3 regions of the Pseudomonas sp. WJP1 genome follow, and region 2 is predicted to be linked to each of the others. Evidence: predicted binding sites of a transcription regulator. Region 2 holds the regulator's gene; each other region holds the start of a gene.
What was found. The regulator sigma-54, encoded in region 2, starts transcription at its own class of promoters, with help from an activator protein. The targets are predictions, from matches to a motif close to ANTGGCATNNANNTTGCTNT.
Positions count from the first base shown of each region.

Region 1: a site for sigma-54 is predicted at 1,925-1,944, ahead of nirB (nitrite reductase large subunit NirB). Genes of this name have one in related genera too.
Region 3: a site for sigma-54 is predicted at 2,552-2,571, ahead of flgB (flagellar basal body rod protein FlgB). Genes of this name have one in related genera too.

Region 1 covers NZ_CP110128.1:2,808,152-2,814,625, reverse strand. Annotated here, with positions in the region: gene nirB (nitrite reductase large subunit NirB) at 1-1,711, opposite strand, end outside; gene OH720_RS12785 (acetoacetate decarboxylase) at 2,435-3,328, shown strand; gene OH720_RS12780 (SDR family NAD(P)-dependent oxidoreductase) at 3,476-4,255, opposite strand; gene OH720_RS12775 (acyl-CoA dehydrogenase family protein) at 4,252-5,430, opposite strand; gene OH720_RS12770 (histidine phosphatase family protein) at 5,458-6,177, opposite strand; gene OH720_RS12765 (DUF6285 domain-containing protein) at 6,161-6,474, opposite strand, start outside.
Region 2 covers NZ_CP110128.1:888,592-895,065, forward strand. Annotated here, with positions in the region: gene OH720_RS03935 (HPr family phosphocarrier protein) at 1-2, opposite strand, end outside; gene rapZ (RNase adapter RapZ) at 18-875, opposite strand; gene ptsN (PTS IIA-like nitrogen regulatory protein PtsN) at 878-1,342, opposite strand; gene hpf (ribosome hibernation-promoting factor, HPF/YfiA family) at 1,355-1,663, opposite strand; gene OH720_RS03955 (RNA polymerase factor sigma-54) at 1,739-3,232, opposite strand; gene lptB (LPS export ABC transporter ATP-binding protein) at 3,417-4,142, opposite strand; gene lptA (lipopolysaccharide transport periplasmic protein LptA) at 4,142-4,690, opposite strand; gene lptC (LPS export ABC transporter periplasmic protein LptC) at 4,677-5,249, opposite strand; gene OH720_RS03975 (KdsC family phosphatase) at 5,258-5,782, opposite strand; gene OH720_RS03980 (KpsF/GutQ family sugar-phosphate isomerase) at 5,782-6,474, opposite strand, start outside.
Region 3 covers NZ_CP110128.1:5,631,038-5,637,511, forward strand. Annotated here, with positions in the region: gene flgE (flagellar hook protein FlgE) at 1-884, opposite strand, end outside; gene flgD (flagellar hook assembly protein FlgD) at 917-1,639, opposite strand; gene flgC (flagellar basal body rod protein FlgC) at 1,655-2,098, opposite strand; gene flgB (flagellar basal body rod protein FlgB) at 2,102-2,509, opposite strand; gene cheR (protein-glutamate O-methyltransferase CheR) at 2,875-3,702, opposite strand; gene OH720_RS25270 (chemotaxis protein CheV) at 3,749-4,681, opposite strand; gene flgA (flagellar basal body P-ring formation chaperone FlgA) at 4,763-5,524, shown strand; gene flgM (flagellar biosynthesis anti-sigma factor FlgM) at 5,694-6,020, shown strand; gene OH720_RS25285 (flagella synthesis protein FlgN) at 6,069-6,474, shown strand, end outside.

The DNA.
Region 1 (6,474 bases), 1.9 Mb from region 2:
AGGTGCCGTTTTTCTGCATGTTGGCCATGAAGGTGTCGTTGGTGTCCTGCAGCGGCACCAGCGACGGATCCATGATCGGCTGGTTCCAGCACGACGCCAGGATCGAGCCCACCGCCGGCTTGCACACATCGCAACCGGTGTGGCCACGGCCATGCTTGGCCAGCAGTTCCTCGAAGGTGATCACCCCTTCTACCCGCACCAGCGCATACAGTTCCTGGCGGGTGTAGGCAAAGTGTTCGCACAGGCTCTTGTCGACGCTGACCCCACGGGCAATCAATTCATGTTCGAAGACTTGCTTGAGCAACCCGGCGCAACCACCGCAACCGGTGCAGGCCTTGGTCTGCGATTTAAGCAGGCCGAGGTCGCTGCAACCGCCGTCGATGGCCGAGCAGATGGCGCCCTTGGTCACGTTGTGGCACGAGCAGACCGTGGCCGTTTCCGGCAAGGCGCCAGGGCCGAGGGTCGGCGCGCCTTCGGACGACGGCAGGATCAGCGCGGCCGGTTCGGCCGGCAAGGCGATCGCGTTCTGCATGTATTGCAGCAGCGTGTCGTAATAGCTGTTGTCGCCGATCAGCACGGCACCGAGCACGTGTTTGCCGCTGGCATCCACCACCAGGCGGCGGTAGCTGGCCGTCGTTTCGTCGATGAACTGATAGCTGCGCGCACCCGGCGTGTTGGCGTGGGCATCGCCGATGGAGCCAACGTCGACGCCCAGCAGCTTGAGCTTGGTCGACATGTCGGCGCCCTGGAACGGCTCGGCGGCGTCGTCACACAGGCGTGCTGCGACACTGCGGGCCATCTGGTAGCCCGGCGCGACCAGGCCGAACAGGCTGCCATTCCAGGAAGCACATTCACCGATGGCGTAGATGTTCGGGTCACAGCTCACGCAGGTGTCGTCGATCACCACGCCACCGCGCGGGCCGATCTCCAGCGCGCATTGCCGGGCCAGCGCGTCCTGGGCACGGATACCGGCGGAGAACACGATCAGGTCAGTCTCGAGGAACTCGTCGTTGGCGAAATTCATCCGGTAGCGGTATTGCTCGCCGGCGCTGATCGACTGCGTAGCGCGGGACAGGTGCACACCGACGCCGAGGCGCTCGATCTGCGCCTTGAGCGCCAGCCCACCCAGGTCATCCAGCTGCACCGGCATCAGCCGCGGGGCGAATTCCACCACGTGCGCTTCGAGCCCCAGGCTTTTCAGGGCGTTGGCGGCTTCAAGGCCCAGCAGGCCACCGCCGACCACCACCCCGCGCCGGGCATTGGCCGCCGCGGCACGAATGGCATCGAGGTCTTCCAGGGTGCGATAGACCAGGCGCGAATCGCCTTCGGCGCCTTCGATCGGCGGCACGAACGGATAAGAACCGGTGGCCAGGACCAGCTTGTCGTAGGCAACGCAGCCTTGTGCGGTAATCACCTGGCGCCGGGCGCGGTCGATTTCCAGCACCGGCACACCCAAGTGCAAGGTGACGCCGGGCGTCTCGTACAGCGCCGCGTCACTGAGTGCCAGCGACTCGGCGTCGCGACCGGAGAAGTATTCGGACAGATGCACGCGGTCGTAGGCACGCATCGGTTCTTCGCTGAAGACGTGCAGCCGATAGCGGTCAAGCGCGCCGCGCTCGATCAACTGCTCGACACAATGATGTCCGACCATGCCATTGCCGATCACGATCAGCGTTTGCAGCTTGTTCAAACTGGCTACATTGGAATTCATATACGACACCTGCCCTAAGCCCATCACGGTGAAAAAAAGCAAAAAAAAACGCCTGAAACCTTGCGGTTCCAGGCGTCTTTGCCTGTTCTTTTGCGGTGTTGAAAACCAGACGGCCATGCCTGATCCACCGATATTGCCCACGACCTGTGCGGCCAGTCGATCGTCGTTGACCGAGAGGGCTGCCCATCTTTTTCGGATGGGCTTGAGGGGGTTAATGCAGTGTTTGTGCCAGTCGCTGTTGAGGTGTGTTGTTTTCTGGAATGCATGGCGTACATGGCGCGCTGGAAAACCTTTGAAAACCCTATTCCAGAGGCGTTCCCGCACGGAGCAAGCTGGATCTCCAGGGTGGTAAAAACCCCGCGTGGCATCGGCAAATCTGCTCGCAGAACGACGCGATTGACGAGGTGAGCCGCTTCCGACTGGTGCACCTTGGTATTCACCGCGCTTTATAAAAGTGCATGGACAGGTGTTGGCAATTGACATTCAACTGTGAAATTAATCTTTCAACTCTGAAAGAAAACCCTGTCTATTTCTCAATTTCGAATAGTTTCAATTCACAAAAAAGCTATAACTAATTGTTTATTATAGTTTTTTTGATTTTTTTCCTGCCAGTAACCCTCTCTTTAACTCTTGGCATACGCATTGCTCCGGCCCCTCTCACATTCCATCGGCCCACAAGCTGATCGATGCATGAGACCTGTCCATCTACCCGGAGACGAAACAATGAACCTTCCCCTGAACCTCTCGCGCAGAGATGTGCTGGTCACCGCGGGTGTCGGACTGGCAGCCGCCGCAAGCCCCCTTTTCGCACAGTCATCGGTCGGTAGCGCCACGGGAGGGATATTCCTTCCAGACTCGATTGCCGGAACACCGCTGACGCCGGAAGGTGTACGCCAGAAAGCGTTTGCCATGCCCCTTCACGCCCCCGCCTATGCCCAACCTCCAAGCGCCTTCCTCGACCGCCCCTCGCTCACCATCAGTTATCGAACGGATATGGAACTGGCGCGAGCGCTCGTGCCAGAACCGCTGGTGGTCAAGGACCCCATCGTCAGTCTCTCGTTCCTGTCCATGGTCGCCCCGGGGATAGGTGACTATTACGAGTTCGCCCAGAGCATCTCCTGTTTCCTGGGGGATGAAGCCGTGAGCTTTCGTCCGCTGATGGTCGCGGAGAATGTCACCGCCATCATGCTGGGCCGGGAGGTCTGGGGATTGCCGAAGAAATTCGGTCACCCGCGGGTTGGGCAAAACAACGAATCGTATGTCGGAACGCTCGAATACGATGGCGCAGTGGTTGCCCGGGCGAGCATGGCCTACAAGTTCAAGAAGGTTGATCTGGCCGAGGCGACCAAAGCAATGCGGGTCCCCGGCGTCGTACTCAAAATCATTCCTGACGTCGACGGCAAGACGCCACGAATCGCCGAGCTGGTCAGGTTCGAGTATTCGACTGTCGATCTCAAGGAGGCCTGGACGGGTGCCGCGAGCCTGGACCTGTTCAATCACGAAGCGGTGCCGATTGCAGCGCTGCCGATCAGAGAGATCGTCTCCGTGCGTCACACGCTGGGTAACTACCTGCTGGAGCCGGGCAAGGTTGTTCACGACTACCTGAAGCGAACCTGATCAGGCGTATCACATTGAAACCGGCCATGAGAGAGCAACTGCTTTCTCCTGGCCGTCAATGAAGTTGTCTAGGGGGTCGAGCAATCAGGGATGCCGGCAGGCCCCGTGTCGACGGTGATCATTGACTGTCCCTCCTCCAGAACACGGTCACAGACCTGAACAGGCATGGCCGCCGTCCACGGTGATCTCTGTCCCGGTCATGCCCTTGCCTGCCGCTGAAGCCAGCAACAAAAGCGCGCCGTCCAGGTCTTCACACTGACAAAAAGCGCGCGAAGGAATACGCGCACGAAGCCGCTCGCCCGCCTCGCTGCTCAAGAACGCCTGATTGATTTCAGTCGCCACATAGCCCGGTGCGAGCGAGTTGACCCGAATGCCGTGACGCGCGAGTTCAAGCGCCATTGATCGAGTCAGGTGACTCAAGCCAGCCTTGGCGGCGCAGTAGGGACCCACCCCGCCCCCGACCCTGCTGGCCAGGATGGAGGTGATATTGATCAGGCTGCCCTTTCTGCCCGCGGCGACCATGCGCCTCGCGGCCTCTTGGGCGACCATCCAGGCACCTTTGAGGTTGGTGTCGAGGATGGCCTGCCAGTCGGCATCGGTGTATTCGAGGACACGCTTGGTGTCGCTGATTCCCGCGTTGTTGACGACCACATCCAGCCCGTCCCAGTCACCCTCGATCGCATCCAGGCACTGGATGACCGACTCACGCGAGGTGACGTCCAGTTCGTAGGCGCGCGCCTGGTGGCCCTCGAAATGCATATCGCGGACCAATTCTTCAAGTCGATCGACACGTCGTGCCGCCACCGCCACTACGGCTCCGGCGGCCGCCAGGGTCTTGGCGAAATGCCGGCCCAGCCCGCTGGAAGCCCCGGTCACGAGGACTACTTGCCCACTCAGGTCGAACAGTTGCGAGGGATTACGGTTCATAGGGTTGCTCCTTGCACGCCACGCGCCAGGATTTTCTTCGCCAGACTCATGCGATGCACCTCGTTGGGACCGTCGTAGATGCGGAACCCGCGAGCGTCGCGGAATATCCGGTCGACGATGGTTTCGCCGGTCACGCCCTGGCCGCCCAGCACCTGGACGCTACGATCGATCACCCGCCAGATCCCTTCGGAGCTGATGACCTTGGTCATGCTCGATTCAAAGTTGCCACGCTCGCCCTGGTCCAGTACCCAGGCGCAATGCCACACGGCCAGGCGAGTGGTCAGCAGGTCCATTTCATTATCGGCCAGCATGAAACCGACCCCCTGGTGTTCACCCAGCACTTTGCCGAATGATTGCCGACGCCGGGCGTACGTGCAGGCCACGTCGTGGGCGCGTCGCGCTTGACCTAACCAACGCATGCAGTGGGTCAGGCGTGCCGGCGCCAGGCGCACCTGGGCGTAACGAAAGCCCTTGCCGATTTCGCCCAGAACGTCGCTGGCGGGTATCCGCAGGTTGTCGAAACGCAACACGGCGTGACCGCCGGTGAAGCAGCTATCGAGCGAGTCCATCATGCGCTCGAGGATGAATCCTGGTCGGTCGGTATCGGTCAGGAACATGGTGGCGCTGCCGTCTTCCATCCGCGCCATGATGATGGCGAAACTGGCGCCTTCGGCACCGGTGATCAACCATTTGCGCCCATTGATGATGTAGTCGTCACCGTCGCGCACCGCCGTCGTCGTGAGCATGGACGGATCAGAACCGGCACCGGGTCCCGGCTCGGTCATCGCGAAGCAGGAGCGAATATGCCCCTGGACCATCGGCAGCAGCCAGCGCTGTTTCTGCGCCTCACTCGCCACCACTTCCATCAAGTGAATATTGCCTTCGTCCGGTGCGTGGATGTTCAGCGCGGTGGGACCCAGCGGCGAGTAAGCGGCCTCTTCGAAAATGATCGCCTTGGCCACATGAGACAGGCCGAGCCCACCCATGTCCCGGGATGCATGGGGTGTCAGCAGCCCCTGGGCGCGCGCCTTCTCGACCAACGCCTGGCGCAGCCCTTGCGAAGGACCGTGTGGACCTTGGCGAGGGTCGTTTTCCAGCGGAATGATTTCATTGGCAATGAAGTGTCTGACCTTGGCCTGCAGTGTCAGAAGCTCGTCAGAAAGTGCGAAGTTCATAGGGTTTCCTTGGGTACTGGCTGTTTTTCAGGCCTTCAAGCCATCGGGTTGAATCGCGCTGAACAGATTTTCGAGGACCGTGTTGCGAATAGAGGATTTGTGCGGGTCGTAAGGGGTGAAGTTGAGCGTGCGAATGATTGCGCCCGTCACCTGACTGCCCTGCATATCGATGTCCAGGACATTCAGGCAGGCAGTGTCCTGTTCGAACGCGGCAATTTCCGACAGGCCGGACCCAACGGCCCATGCCAGCAGGACCCGGTTGACCGCGTCGTGACTGACGATCAGGGCGCTGTCCCATTCGGGTTCGTTGATGAGGTCGAAGAACACACCGAGTACGCGTGCCTCGAACGCGTCCCACCGTTCACCGCCAAGAAACGCCGCACCCGGTTTTGCGGCGAGTCGGTAAGCGCCGGTGACGGCTTCGAATAGCATGCCCGTGGGCAATTCACGCAAGCGCCCGGCGCGGATCTCGCGCAGTTCAGGCTTCGCGTCGAACGAAACGCTCCTTCCGGCCAGCAACTGATCCAGCGTCTGTCGCGCCCTTGGATAATCCGAGCACAGGATTCGATCAAACGTGAGCGCCTGCAGCACCTGCGCCAGCGCCCGAACCTGCTGTTCGCCAGTGCGAGACAGCGGTACCAGCCGAGGATCAAGCGGCTGGCCATCGGCACCGAAATACTCGACATGACCGTGGCGTACCAGATAGCAGCGGCGACGGCGGATGGGCAGATCAGACTGGGCGTTCATCGGCCACCACCTTCGGATTGCTGATTGCCAGGCGGGTCCAGGTGATCTCCCGCAACGCTTCCAGCAACGTATCGCTGGAATCGCCGGGTGGGTCATACAGCCCCTGGCGAATGAACTGGCTGAGCAACGCCCGCGCATCTTGCGGCGTGAGCCCGGCAAGACTGTGAATCCCGAGCACATCCGCCAGGCGCTGCTCTTCCACCAACTCCACCGTCGCTGCCAGTCCGATCTCCCGGCAAGCCATCGCCATCGCGCTGGCAATCATCCGGCATTCGTAATGCAGGCTTTGCGGCAGCG
Region 2 (6,474 bases):
ATCGCGATGTGAATCCTTTAGCTGAGGTCGCGGTGGCGAACCTGGACATTCTTCAGGGATTGCTGCAGGACCTGGCCAAGACGTTCAGTCAGGTAGACGGAGCGGTGATGGCCGCCGGTGCAGCCAATTGCAATGGTGACATAGGCACGGTTGCTGGCGGCAAAGCGTGGCAGCCATTTGAGTAAATAAGTAGAAATGTCCTGGAACATTTCCTCGACATCGGGTTGCGCCGCCAGGTATTCGGCCACCGGTTGGTCGAGCCCTGACTGCTCGCGCAGTTCCGGCTTCCAGTAAGGATTGGGCAGGCAGCGCACGTCGAATACCAGGTCGGCGTCGACCGGCATGCCGCGCTTGAACCCGAACGATTCCACGAGGAATGCCGTACCGGGTTCCGGCTGGTTCAGCAGGCGCAGCTTGAGGGTATCGCGCAGTTGATACAAATTCAGGCTGGTGGTGTTGATCTTGAGATCGGCAAGGTCGGCAATCGGTCCAAGCAGGGTGGTCTCGTCGTTGATCGCTTCAGCCAGTGAGCGGTTGGCATTGCTCAGCGGGTGCCGCCGACGGGTTTCCGAGAAACGTTTGAGCAGGGTTTCCTCGTCGGCATCCAGATACAGGACATCGCACTGGATGTGGCGACTGCGAACTTCGGCCAGCAACTCGGGGAACCGCGACAGGTGGCTCGGCAGGTTGCGAGCATCGATGGATACGGCAACCAGCGGTTGTGCCAGCTCGGTGTGGATCAGCGCTCGCTCGGCCAGTTCGGGCAGCAAACCGGCAGGCAGGTTGTCAATGCAGTAGTAGCCGTTGTCCTCGAGGACGTCGAGGGCAGTGCTTTTACCTGAGCCGGAACGACCGCTGACTATGATCAAGCGCATGATTAGTGACCGTTTTGCTCGCTCAGGACAACCTGATACAAGGCTTCATTGCTCGAGGCGCTACGCAGTTTTTCGCGCACTTCCTTACGGTCGAGCATGCTGGCGATCTGGCGTAACAGCTCCAGGTGCGCATCGGTAGCGGCTTCCGGGACCAGCAGCACAAACAGCAGGTCAACCGGGGCGCCGTCGATGGCGTCGAAATCGATGGGGGCATCCAGGTGCATCAAGGCGCTGATGGGTGCGTTGCAGCCCTTCAGTCGACAGTGGGGAATGGCGATGCCGTTGCCAAAACCGGTCGAGCCTAGTTTTTCGCGGGCAATCAAAGCCTCGAAGACATCTTGCATCTCCAGATCCGGCACTTCGCGATGGATAAGGTTGGCAATTTGCTCGAGGGCTTTCTTTTTACTGCCGCCCGGCACGTTCACCAGGGAACGGCCGGGGGTCAGGATGCTTTCAAGTCGGATCATGGGTTGGGAGTGTTAACGACCCGTAGCGCCCTGGAGGAGGCTCTGGGTCTTTTCCTTATGCTTTTTGAGTTGTTTATCCAGCTTGTCGGTCAATGCGTCGATCGCCGCGTACATGTCGGTATGTTCCGCGTTGGCGACCACTTCATTGCCGGGAATATGCAGCGTGGCTTCGATTTTCTGCTTCAGCTTTTCGACCGTCATCGTGACCTGCACGTTAGTGATCTTGTCGAAATGTCGCTCCAATCGTTCGAGTTTTTCGCCGATGTAGGAGCGAAGAGGTTCGGTCACTTCCAGTTGGTGTCCACTGATGTTGACTTGCATACAGCTTCTCCTTCGTTGCCAGTGCATAAAGCGGCAGATCCAGATGATCTGCCACTGGAACGCTGTGGCGTGGCCCTACATCAACCGCTTGCGTTCGCTCGAAGGCGCGATCCCCAGGGATTCGCGATACTTGGCGACGGTGCGGCGGGCCACCTGAATGCCTTGTGCCTCCAGTAAACCAGCGATCTTGCTGTCACTCAACGGCTTTTTCTGATTTTCCGCAGCTACCAGTTTTTTGATGATCGCGCGAATCGCCGTGGACGAGCATTCTCCGCCTTCGGAGGTGCTGACGTGGCTGGAGAAAAAGTATTTCAGTTCATAGATGCCCCGAGGGGTATGCATGAATTTCTGCGTGGTGACCCGTGAAATCGTCGACTCGTGCATGCCGACTGCTTCGGCGATGTCATGCAGGACCAATGGTTTCATGGCCTCGTCGCCGTACTCCAGGAAGCCGCGCTGATGCTCGACGATCTGCGTGGCCACTTTCATCAGGGTTTCGTTGCGGCTTTGCAGGCTCTTGATGAACCAGCGGGCTTCCTGCAGCTGATTGCGCATGAAGGTGTTGTCGGCGCTGGTGTCGGCACGGCGAACGAACCCGGCATACTGGGCGTTGACCCGCAGGCGAGGCACCGACTCCTGGTTGAGCTCCACCAGCCAGCGTTCGTTGTCCTTGCGCACGATCACGTCGGGAACCACGTATTCGGCTTCGGTCGACTCGATTTGCGAGCCCGGGCGCGGGTTGAGGCTCTGGACCAGTTCGATGACCTGGCGCAGTTCATCTTCCTTGAGCTTCATGCGGCGCATCAGCTGGCTGTAGTCGCGGCTGCCGAGCAAGTCGATGTAGTCGGTGACCAGGCGCTTGGCTTCGGCCAGCCAAGGTGTCTTGGCGGGTAGCTGGCGCAATTGCAGCAGCAGGCATTCGCCCAGGTTGCGCGCACCGATACCGGCAGGTTCGAATTGCTGGATGCGGTGCAGGACGGCTTCGATTTCGTCCAGTTCGATGTCCAGTTCCGGATCGAAGGCTTCGAGGATTTCCTCCAGCGTCTCGTCCAGATAACCCTGGTTGTTGATGCAGTCGATCAGGGTCACGGCGATCAGGCGATCGGTGTCGGACATCGGTGCCAGGTTCAATTGCCACAACAGGTGGCTTTGCAGGCTCTCGCCGGCCGATGTGCGGGTGGTGAAATCCCACTCGTCGTCATCGTTGCTCGGCAGGCTGCTGGCGCTGGTCTGGTAGACGTCTTCCCAGGCGGTGTCGACAGGTAATTCGTTGGGGATGCGCTCGTTCCAGTCGCCTTCCTCGATGTTATCGACGGTCGGGGCGCTTTCCTGGTAAGAGGGTTCCTGGATGTCGGTACTGGGCTTGTGTTCGGCGTTGTCGGCCAGTGGGTCGGAATTGTCGAAGTCGTCGCCTTCTTCCTGGCGCTCGAGCATCGGATTGGACTCCAGGGCCTCCTGGATTTCCTGTTGCAGGTCCAGGGTCGACAATTGGAGCAGGCGGATGGCCTGTTGCAGCTGCGGTGTCATCGTCAGCTGCTGGCCCATTCTCAAGACTAGCGATGGTTTCATGGCAGGGGCTTAACACCTTATTCGCCGGCGCACATGCGCCATCCACTACAGGGCGCCGGAGCGCCAAACTTAAGCAAATTATATGCCCGAAACTGCGGCGTTTGCCTAGAGCGCTGTAACAATAAAAAAAGATTGATTTTTTATTGCGGCAAGCGCTCGGCCGACCCGCCGGACACCGCGATGCTTACAGGCGGAATTCATGCCCCAGGTACACTTCCTTCACCAGGTCGTTGGCCAGGATGGTTTCAGCGTCGCCTTCGGCGATCAGTTGGCCATCGTTGACAATATAGGCGGTTTCGCAGATATCCAGGGTTTCACGGACGTTGTGGTCGGTGATCAGCACGCCGATCCCCTTCGCCTTGAGGTGGTGGATGATCTGCTTGATGTCGCCTACCGAGATCGGGTCCACGCCGGCGAACGGTTCGTCGAGCAGGATGAATTTCGGGTTGGTGGCCAGTGCCCGGGCGATTTCCACACGGCGGCGCTCACCACCGGACAGGCTCATGCCGAGATTGTCGCGGATGTGGCTGATGTGGAACTCCTGCAGCAGGCTTTCCAGTTCCTTGCGACGACCGGCCTTGTCGAGCTCCTTGCGGGTCTCGAGGATGGCCATGATGTTGTCGGCCACCGAGAGTTTGCGGAAGATCGATGCTTCTTGCGGCAGATAGCCGATACCCGCCTTGGCGCGACCGTGCATCGGCTGGTGGCTGACATCGAGGTCATCGATCAGTACGCGGCCCTGATCGGCCTGTACCAGGCCGACGATCATGTAGAAGCAGGTGGTCTTGCCGGCGCCGTTGGGGCCGAGCAGGCCGACGATCTGGCCGCTGTCGATGGACAGGCTGACGTCACGCACGACCTGGCGGCTCTTATAGCTCTTGGCCAGGTGCTGGGCTTTCAGAGTTGCCATTACGGGGCCTTTTGCTCGTCGGTTTTCTTTTTCGGCTGGATCACCATATCGATGCGCGGGCGCGATTCGGTCACCTTGCTGCCCGTGGCGCGACCGGCGCTGGCCAGCTTCTTCTCGGTGTCATAGACGATTTTCTCGCCTTGAGTGATGTTGTCGTCCTTGTCGATGACCTTGGCCTTGTCGATCAGCACGACACGATTTTGCTTGGCAAGGTACTGGATGGTCACGCCCCAGCCCTGCACGGGCTTGGAGTCGCCGGCGGTCTGCAGTTGCTCGAAGTAGGCCAGGTTGCCAACCGAGGTCACCACATCGATGTCGCCATCGGCGGCGCGGGTCATTGTCACCTTGTTGCCCTTAACGATGATCGAGCCCTGGGTGATGATCACATCGCCCGTATAGGTGGCTACACCGTTCTTGTCGTCCAGCTGGGCATCATCGGCCTGAATGCGGATTGGCTGCTGCTGATCGTTCGGCAGAGCCCAGGCGCTCACGCTTCCCAGTGCTGCGCCCAGACTGAGCAAAATAGGGAGGGTTTTAACGAGCCTCATACTGTCCTCTTACGTTCGATAGCAGGTGTATCCTGCTTTCTTTCAAATACGCCTTCATTCCCTTGCCAGTCGATACACCGCCAGCGCCGTCGATTCTAACGTCTCGCTCGGTCTGCGCATATTGCTGCTGCGGGAACACGGTCATGCGGGTGGTGGTAATCAGCGTCCTGCGGTTTTTTTCGTCGAAACGGGTAATGCGCACCGAATCTATCAATTCGACCTGCGTGCCGTCGGGATTGACTTCGCCTTTTTCGCTCTGGACGTGCCATGGGAACTCGGTGCCCCGGAACATGTTCAGGTCGGGGTTGGTCAACAGCGTCACTTCGGTGGCTTTCAGGTGCTCGACCTTGTCCGACGTCATCTCGTATTGCAGCCTGCCGTCCGGCAGGAACTGCACGCTGTGGGCGTTGGTGGCGTAATAGTCGATAGCGCTCTCATCGACGTGCACTACCGGCTTGTCGAGAAAGCGTTCCGGGCTGATGTTCCAGTAGCCAACCGCAGCGAAAATCGCCGTGATGCTACCGAACAACAGGGTGTTACGAATCTTTTTACTCAGCATGATCTGGCTCACAGGTACGCGGCATTGGCCTCGTCGAGGCGGCCTTGGGCGCGCAGGATCAATTCGCAGAATTCACGTGCGGCACCTTCACCCCCGCGGGCTTGGGTTATGCCGTGAGCGTGCTCGCGCACGAAGCTGGCGGCGTTGGCCACTGCCATGCCCAGGCCGACGCGGCGGATCACTGGCAGGTCCGGCAAATCGTCACCGAGGTAGGCGACCTGCTCATAGCTTAGGCCGAGTTGGGCAAGAAGCTCGTCGAGCACCACCAGTTTGTCTTCGCGACCCTGATACAGGTGGGGAATGCCGAGGTTCTTCGCGCGTCGTTCGACCACCGGGGTTTTGCGGCCGCTGATGATCGCGGTCTGCACGCCGGCCGCCATCAGCATCTTGATGCCCTGGCCGTCGAGGGTGTTGAACGTCTTGAATTCGCTACCGTCTTCGAGGAAGTACAGGCGCCCGTCTGTCAGGACGCCATCGACATCGAACACCGCCAGTTTGATTTGTTGGCCGCGTTCCAGCAGGTCCATGCTCATTACATTACTCCCGCACGCAGCAAGTCGTGCATGTTCAGGGCACCGACCGGGCGATCTTCGCTGTCGACCACGACCAGCGCGTTGATTTTGTGATCTTCCATTATTTTCAGGGCCTCGGCGGCGAGCATTTCGGCACGGGCGGTCTTGCCATGGGCGGTCATGACCTGGTCGATAGTGGCGCTGTGGATATCGATGCTGCGGTCCAGCGTGCGACGCAAGTCACCGTCGGTGAAGATCCCGGCCAGCTTGCCGTCGGCCTCGAGTACCACGGTCATGCCCAGGCCCTTGCGGGTCATTTCCATCAGCGCATCCTTGAGCAGGGTGCCGCGCAGTACTTGCGGCAGCTCTTGCCCGGCGTGCATGACGTTTTCCACTTTCAGCAGCAGGCGTCGGCCCAGTGCACCGCCCGGGTGGGAAAAGGCGAAATCCTCGGCGGTAAAACCGCGAGCTTCCAGCAATGCGACGGCCAAGGCATCGCCCATGACCAGCGCGGCGGTCGTCGACGAGGTGGGCGCCAGGTTCAGCGGGCAGGCCTCATGCTCGACCTGCACATTCAGGTTGACCTCGGCCGCCTTGGCGAGTGGCGAGTCGGGCTTGCCCGTCATGCTGATCAACTGGATACCCAGGCGCTTGATGAGCGGCAGCAGGGTGACGATTTCATTGGTTGAGCCGGAGTTCGACAGCGCCAGGAT
Region 3 (6,474 bases), 2.3 Mb from region 2:
GTCCAGACGCCATCCTTGACCGAGCCCGGAGTCCAGTTGGTGATTTTAAGATCGTTACTGATCACCGGAGCCGGCGTTGGAACGGTCGGAGGCACGGTGGGTGGAACCGGCGTGCTGACCGACACCAGCTTGCCCGATGTGTCGAAGGTCATGGTCGAAGCGATTGGCGGTGTCGCCGCATCCGTCGGGTCGCTGCCGTCCGGATTGCGATCGTCGATCAGGGTATAGGTATCCCAGGTGTTGGGCCCAGTCTTGACCATGTATTGATCCATGGTGTGCTGGTTGCCCTGGGTGTCGAACACCGGAGTACTGAACTGCTTGCTGAAGGTTTCCGACTTGCTTGGGTCGAACTTGTTGGTCGCCACCGTCTGATCGATCACGGCAGACGTAGAGTTCAGGTTGATCGTCGACGACACCGTGGTAGTGGATTTCGGCGCCAGGTTGGAGGTGTCGATGCGCAGGTCGGTCAATACGCCGTTGAGAATCTTGCCATTGGCATCCACGCCGTAACCCTGCAGGCGCGAGGTACCATCAGTGTTGGTGACGTAGCCTTCCTTGTCGACCTTGAACGTACCGGCACGGGTGTAGGACAGCGAGCCGCTGTTGTTCAGTACGAAGAAGCCTGAGCCATTGATGCCCATGTCCAGCACGTTACCGGTGGAGGTGATATCACCCTGGGTAAATTGCTGGGAAACGTTGGCCAGGCGCACGCCGCTGCCGGTGACCTTGCTGCCCGTACCCAGTCTGGTCGCCGAGTACACGTCTTCGAATTCTGCGCGGGACGATTTGAAGCCGGTGGTTGCCACGTTGGCGATGTTGTTACCGGTGACGTCCAGTTGTTTGTTGGCAGCATAGAGACCGCTAAGGCCGATGTTGAAAGACATATTCCACTCCTTTTGTGCCGCGTTAGTCGGCTCTATATACCAATGGTTTGCACTTTGGACAGGGCGACACTGCCGAGCCCGGCCAGGTTGAGCATCAACTCGCCGCCGGTCTGGCTAATGGTCACGCTGTTGACCGTTGCCGGCAGATTGGTGACCAGTGCCACGCCCTTGTCATCGATGGTGGTGTTCGCCGCAAAGGTATAAGTACCCGAATCAACGACCTTGCCGGCATCGTCCTTGCCATCCCAGGTGAAGCTGCCGGTGCCGGCTTTCTGATCGTCCAGGGTGATGGTGCGGACGGTCTTGCCATCCTTGTCGGTGATTTTCACCGCCACTTCAGCCACCGATTGCGGTATGACAACCGCACCGGTCATGCCCTTCGTGGTGTCGACCACAGCCTTGTCGCCCGGCGCGATGACTGAACGCCCCACCAGCGCCGAAGCCTGCAACGCCTGGGACGAGTTGTAGTTGCCGGCGATGCCGGACACGGTATCGTTGAGCGTGGTGATGCCTTCCAGGCTGCTGAACTGCGCCAGCTGTGCCACGAACTCGCCGTTGCCCTGAGGCTCCAGCGGGTTCTGGTTTTTCAGCTGGGTCACCAGCAATTGCAGGAACGCGTCCTTGCCCAGGGCCTTTTTGCCCGTGGCACTGCTGGCCGCCGACGTCAGGCTATCGGCATTGGTATTGGTCTTGATCGACGAGTTGGCCAGGATGTCGTTGAGGCTCAGACCACTGGTGGTATCGGTAACACTCATCTGAGTCGCCCCTTATCACTGACCGAGGGTCAGGACCTTCTGCATCATGGTTTTGGCGGTATTCATCATTTCGGCGTTGGTCTGGAACGAACGGCTCGCGGAAATCATGTCAGCCATTTCTTCCACGACATTAACGTTCGGGTAGTAGACATAGCCCTTGGCATCGGCGGCCGGATGGTTCGGCTCGTAGCGTGCCTCAAGGTTGCTTTGGTCTTCGACCACGCCCAGTACCTGTACGCCTTGACCGGCCGCGTCCTGGTTCTGGAACAGCGAGTCGCCGCCACCGCCTTGAGCGCCCTGGAACATGGTGGCGAACACCGGGTGACGCGCACGGTAGGTCTGGTCGATGCTCGACGAGACCGTCTCGGCGTTGGCGATGTTCGAGGCCACGGTGTTCAAGCGTGTGGTCTGGGCACTCATGCCGCTACCGGCAATGTTGAAAACACTGGATAGAGACATGACTTACTCTCCGCGCAAGGCTGATACCAGCCCTTTGAATTTGCTGTTGAGCAGGGTGAAGCTGGCCTGGAAGTTGACCGAGTTTTCCGCGTAGTTCGACTGCTCCAGCTGGGCGTCCACGGTGTTCTGGTCGATCGACGGCTGCATCGGCGTGCGGTACATCAGCGACTCGTCGCCATTGCCCAAGCCCTGGGCTTCGATATGACGGCTGTTGGTCATGTTCAAGGCGAAGGTGCCATTTTTGGCCTTGTCGTTCTGCGCCTCGAGCACCTTCGAGAACTCCAGGTCCCGCGCCTTGTAGTTCGGGGTGTCGGCGTTGGCAATGTTGTTGGCCAGGACTTCGGCACGCTGGGCGCGGAAGCCCAATGCCTTTTCGTGAATACCGAGCGCTTTATCGAAGCTGATGCTCATGGCGGGAAACCTTCGGCTGACCTGATTTTTCGTACGATGGATATAGCAAGCGTCATGCCAATTCAGAAATCCCCATAAACCGGGGCTTTGCGGGCACCGGCCCAGGAGGCAACGACAGAAAAGCGGCAACCGGTTTCCGCTGGATGCCGCTTTTCTGCCGCTTGTCTCGTTCGAAAGGACACCGCATTACCCTGTGGGAGCGAGCCTGCTCGCGATGGCGTCATGTCAGTCGACATCTATGCAATCTGTCACACCGCAATCGCGAGCAGGCTCGCTCCCACAGGGTCATGCGGCGACTGTGAAAAATCAGCAGCCATAAAAAACGGGAGCCCTTGGGGGCTCCCGTTTTGATGACACCGACAAAATCACTTCGCCTGGTAAATAATCCCCGGGCTGCACTGGACCATCTGGTAATGATCCGGCAATCCGTTCAGCGCTTCGGAAGCACCGAGAAACAGATAGCCACCCGGTTTCAACGTGCTGTGAATGCGCAACAGGATGTCCTTCTTCACTTCGGCGGAGAAGTAGATCAGCACATTGCGACAGAACACGATGTCGAACTTGCCAAGGCTCGCGTAGCTGTCCAACAGGTTGAACGAGCGAAACTCGACCCGGCTCTTGATCGGCGCCTTGATGGCCCAGCGCCCCGGCCCCTTGGGGTCGAAATAACGCTGCAGCCGCTCAGGTGACAGGCCGCGGCCGATGGCCAGGCTGTCGTACTCGCCGGTCTTGCAGTTGTTCAGCATGGTGCCGGACAGGTCGGTGGCCACAATCTGCACGCCCATCCTCAATTGCCCGGGATTGAACCGCTCGAACTCGTCGATGGACATCGACAGCGAATACGGTTCCTGACCCGACGAGCACGCCGCCGACCAGATCCGCAGGCGCTGGCCGGGACTGGCCTTGATCGCTTCGGGCAACACCTTGTTCTTCAAGACTTCAAACGGATAGGTATCACGAAACCATAGGGTTTCGTTGGTCGTCATCGCATCCACCACCATCTCGCGCAACCCGCTGCGCGGCTGGGTCTGAATGCGCTGGACCAGCTCACCCAGGGACTTGATGCCTTGCTGCTCCATCAGTTTGTTGAGACGGCTGGAGACCAGATACTGCTTGTTTTCACCGAGCAAAATGCCACAGGCTTTTTCCAGGAACACCCGGAACTGTTCGAAATCCAAATTACCCGTAGACAATGCTGCCGCCTCTAAAATCGTGTTGACTGCCGGGGGCCGGACGCCCCTAGCTGATGTCTGCTGCTCTGATCCGGTCGACTACCCGGGATGCCAGGTCATCAGGACGGAATTTGGCCAGGAAATCATCGGCACCGACCTTCCTGACCATCGCCTGATTGAACACACCTGACAACGAAGTATGCAGGATGATGTGAAGCTTTTGCATTCGGGGGTCGTTGCGGATCTCGGCCGTGAGGGTGTATCCGTCCATTTCCGGCATCTCGATGTCGGAAATCATCATCAGGAACTCCTCCTCCGGCTTCTTGCCCTCGTCGACCAGCTTGCGCAGGTAATCCAGCGCTTGCCGACCGTCGTTCAACGCCACCACTTCAACACCGACCGTTTGCAGGCACCGGGTGACCTGCTTGCGCGCCACCGACGAGTCATCGACCGTCAGCACCCGCAAGGAGAGCGCCTTGTGCTGGGTTTCGACATCCACCACGCCAGCGGAAATCGCTTCCGGGGTGGGGGCCACTTCCGCCAGCACCTTCTCGACGTCGATGATTTCCACCAACTGGTTGTCGACCCGCGTCACAGCCGTCAGGTAGTGATCACGTCCCGTGCCCTTGGGTGGCGGATGAATCTCCTCCCAGTTCATGTTGACGATGCGCTCCACCGAGCGCACCAGGAATCCCTGGGTCTTGGTGTTGTACTCCGTGATGATCACGAAGGGGTTGTTCTTGTCCTTCAAGCCACCGGAGCCGGTCGCCATCGCCAGATCAAGGATCGGAATGGTCGCCCCCCGAATATTCGCCACGCCACACACGACAGGACTGGACTTGGGCATCAGCGTCAGTTTGGGGCATTGCAGCACCTCCCGCACCTTGAACACGTTGATCCCATACAGCTGCTGGCCGTCGAGACGGAACAACAGCAACTCGAGGCGATTCTGCCCCACCAGTTGCGTGCGCTGGTTTACCGAATCCATTACACCAGCCATGCCTGACTCCTACGCCAACGCTAAGTGTTGTTGCGACGCGCCTTCATCACTAAACGGCACGGCGCTTGCTTTTTATCTGTCATGAACACACAACCGACATTAATCCGACGCTTGACCACCCGCTGCCGCCAATGGCTGGGAGTGTTGTCGGCTGTTTGCCTGTTCAACGCTGGCAGCCCTGCCCTTGCTGACGCGGTTACCTTGCCTGACATGCTTATCGGCGTCACCCAGGGCTTTCTTGAATTCACCGTAGAGGACTATCTGGCGACGAGTCAAACCCAAGGACGCTATGAAATCGAGGTGAACCCGCTCGATCCACGCCTGCGCATGCCGATGTGCGACAAGGAATTGACAGCCACGTTGGAGAGCCCGGCCAAGCCTTTGGGCCGCGTAACGGTCAAGGTTCGCTGCGAGGGAGTATCGCCCTGGACAGTCTTCGTGCCCGCTCAAGTACGCCTGTTTCGCGAGGTTGTCACGACCACACGGCCACTACGCCGCGCAGGCATTGTCGAGCCACAGGACGTCATGCTTCGTGAGCGCGATATCAGCTTGCTCAACCAGGGTTATCTGACTGCCGTGGACCAGGCCATCGGGCAACGACTTACGCGACCAATGGTCAACGATCAGGTCATCAGCCTAGTGCACATCGAACAGGCGGAAGTGATACGCAAGGGCGACCAGGTGGTGATTACCGCCCGCAGTGGTACGCTCAGCGTACGAATGCCCGGCGAGGCACTGGCCGGTGGCGGCCTGAGCGAACAGATTCGGGTCAAGAACCTCAATTCCAAACGGGTCATCAAGGCACAGGTGATCGCGCCGGGCCAGGTGGAAGTGTCCATGTAGTGGCCTACTGCGGGTGAAGATGTGGCGCCGGCCTCGGCGGTCCCCTAAACTGTGTGCCAGGCACGGCAAGCGCTGGCGCGCGCAAGCTCATTTGATAATTGAGCCTAAAGTTTTTCAGGGAATGGCCGAAAACATGGCAAGCGTCCAAATCCCCAGAGGTTTTTTTACCATGGTCATCGATTTCAGCCGATTGAACAGCTCCCCGTCACTCACGGGCAGTACACGTACCAACGCCGCCAGGGAAACTGCCGAAACCGGTAAGCCTGCCGAGCTTACCCCCTCCGCCGAACAGGCCGGTACCGTCAAAAGCGGGGAATCGGTACACCTGAGCAATGAGGCGCAACAGTTGCAAAAGATCACCGATACGCTGCGCGATCAGCCTGTCGTCGACAAATCCCGCGTGGCTGAGTTGAAAGCAGCCATCGCCGATGGCAGCTATAAAGTCGACAGCAACCGCGTTGCCAGCAAACTGCTCAACTTCGAAGCCCAGCGCTAGGCCTCGGCCCGCGCCAGGCTTTTGGACGCTTAAACACCAAGGCCAGCCATGCACGACACTAATCTACTGCAACTGATCACCGACGACCTTGCTCCAGCGCAACACTTGCTGGAGTTACTGCACACCGAATCCCTCGCCTTGCATGGCCGCGACATGCCGTTGCTGGAAGATGTTCTGGCGCGCAAGCAGGCGATGATCATCCAGCTCGAACAGCATGGCCGCAAACGCAGTGAAATTCTTGCCAGCCTCAACCTGCCAGCCAACCGCAGCGGTCTGGAGCAACTGGCCAGTCAATCGAGCGTTGGCCAAGCGTTGCTGGCACAAAGCGATGTACTGACCGACCTTCTGGCTCAATGCCACGCCGCCAACGCCGACAATGGACAGTCGATCCAGGTACAGCAGGCCGCCACGGCCACCCAGCTGAGAATCCTTAATGGCGGTGAACAACCCGCGC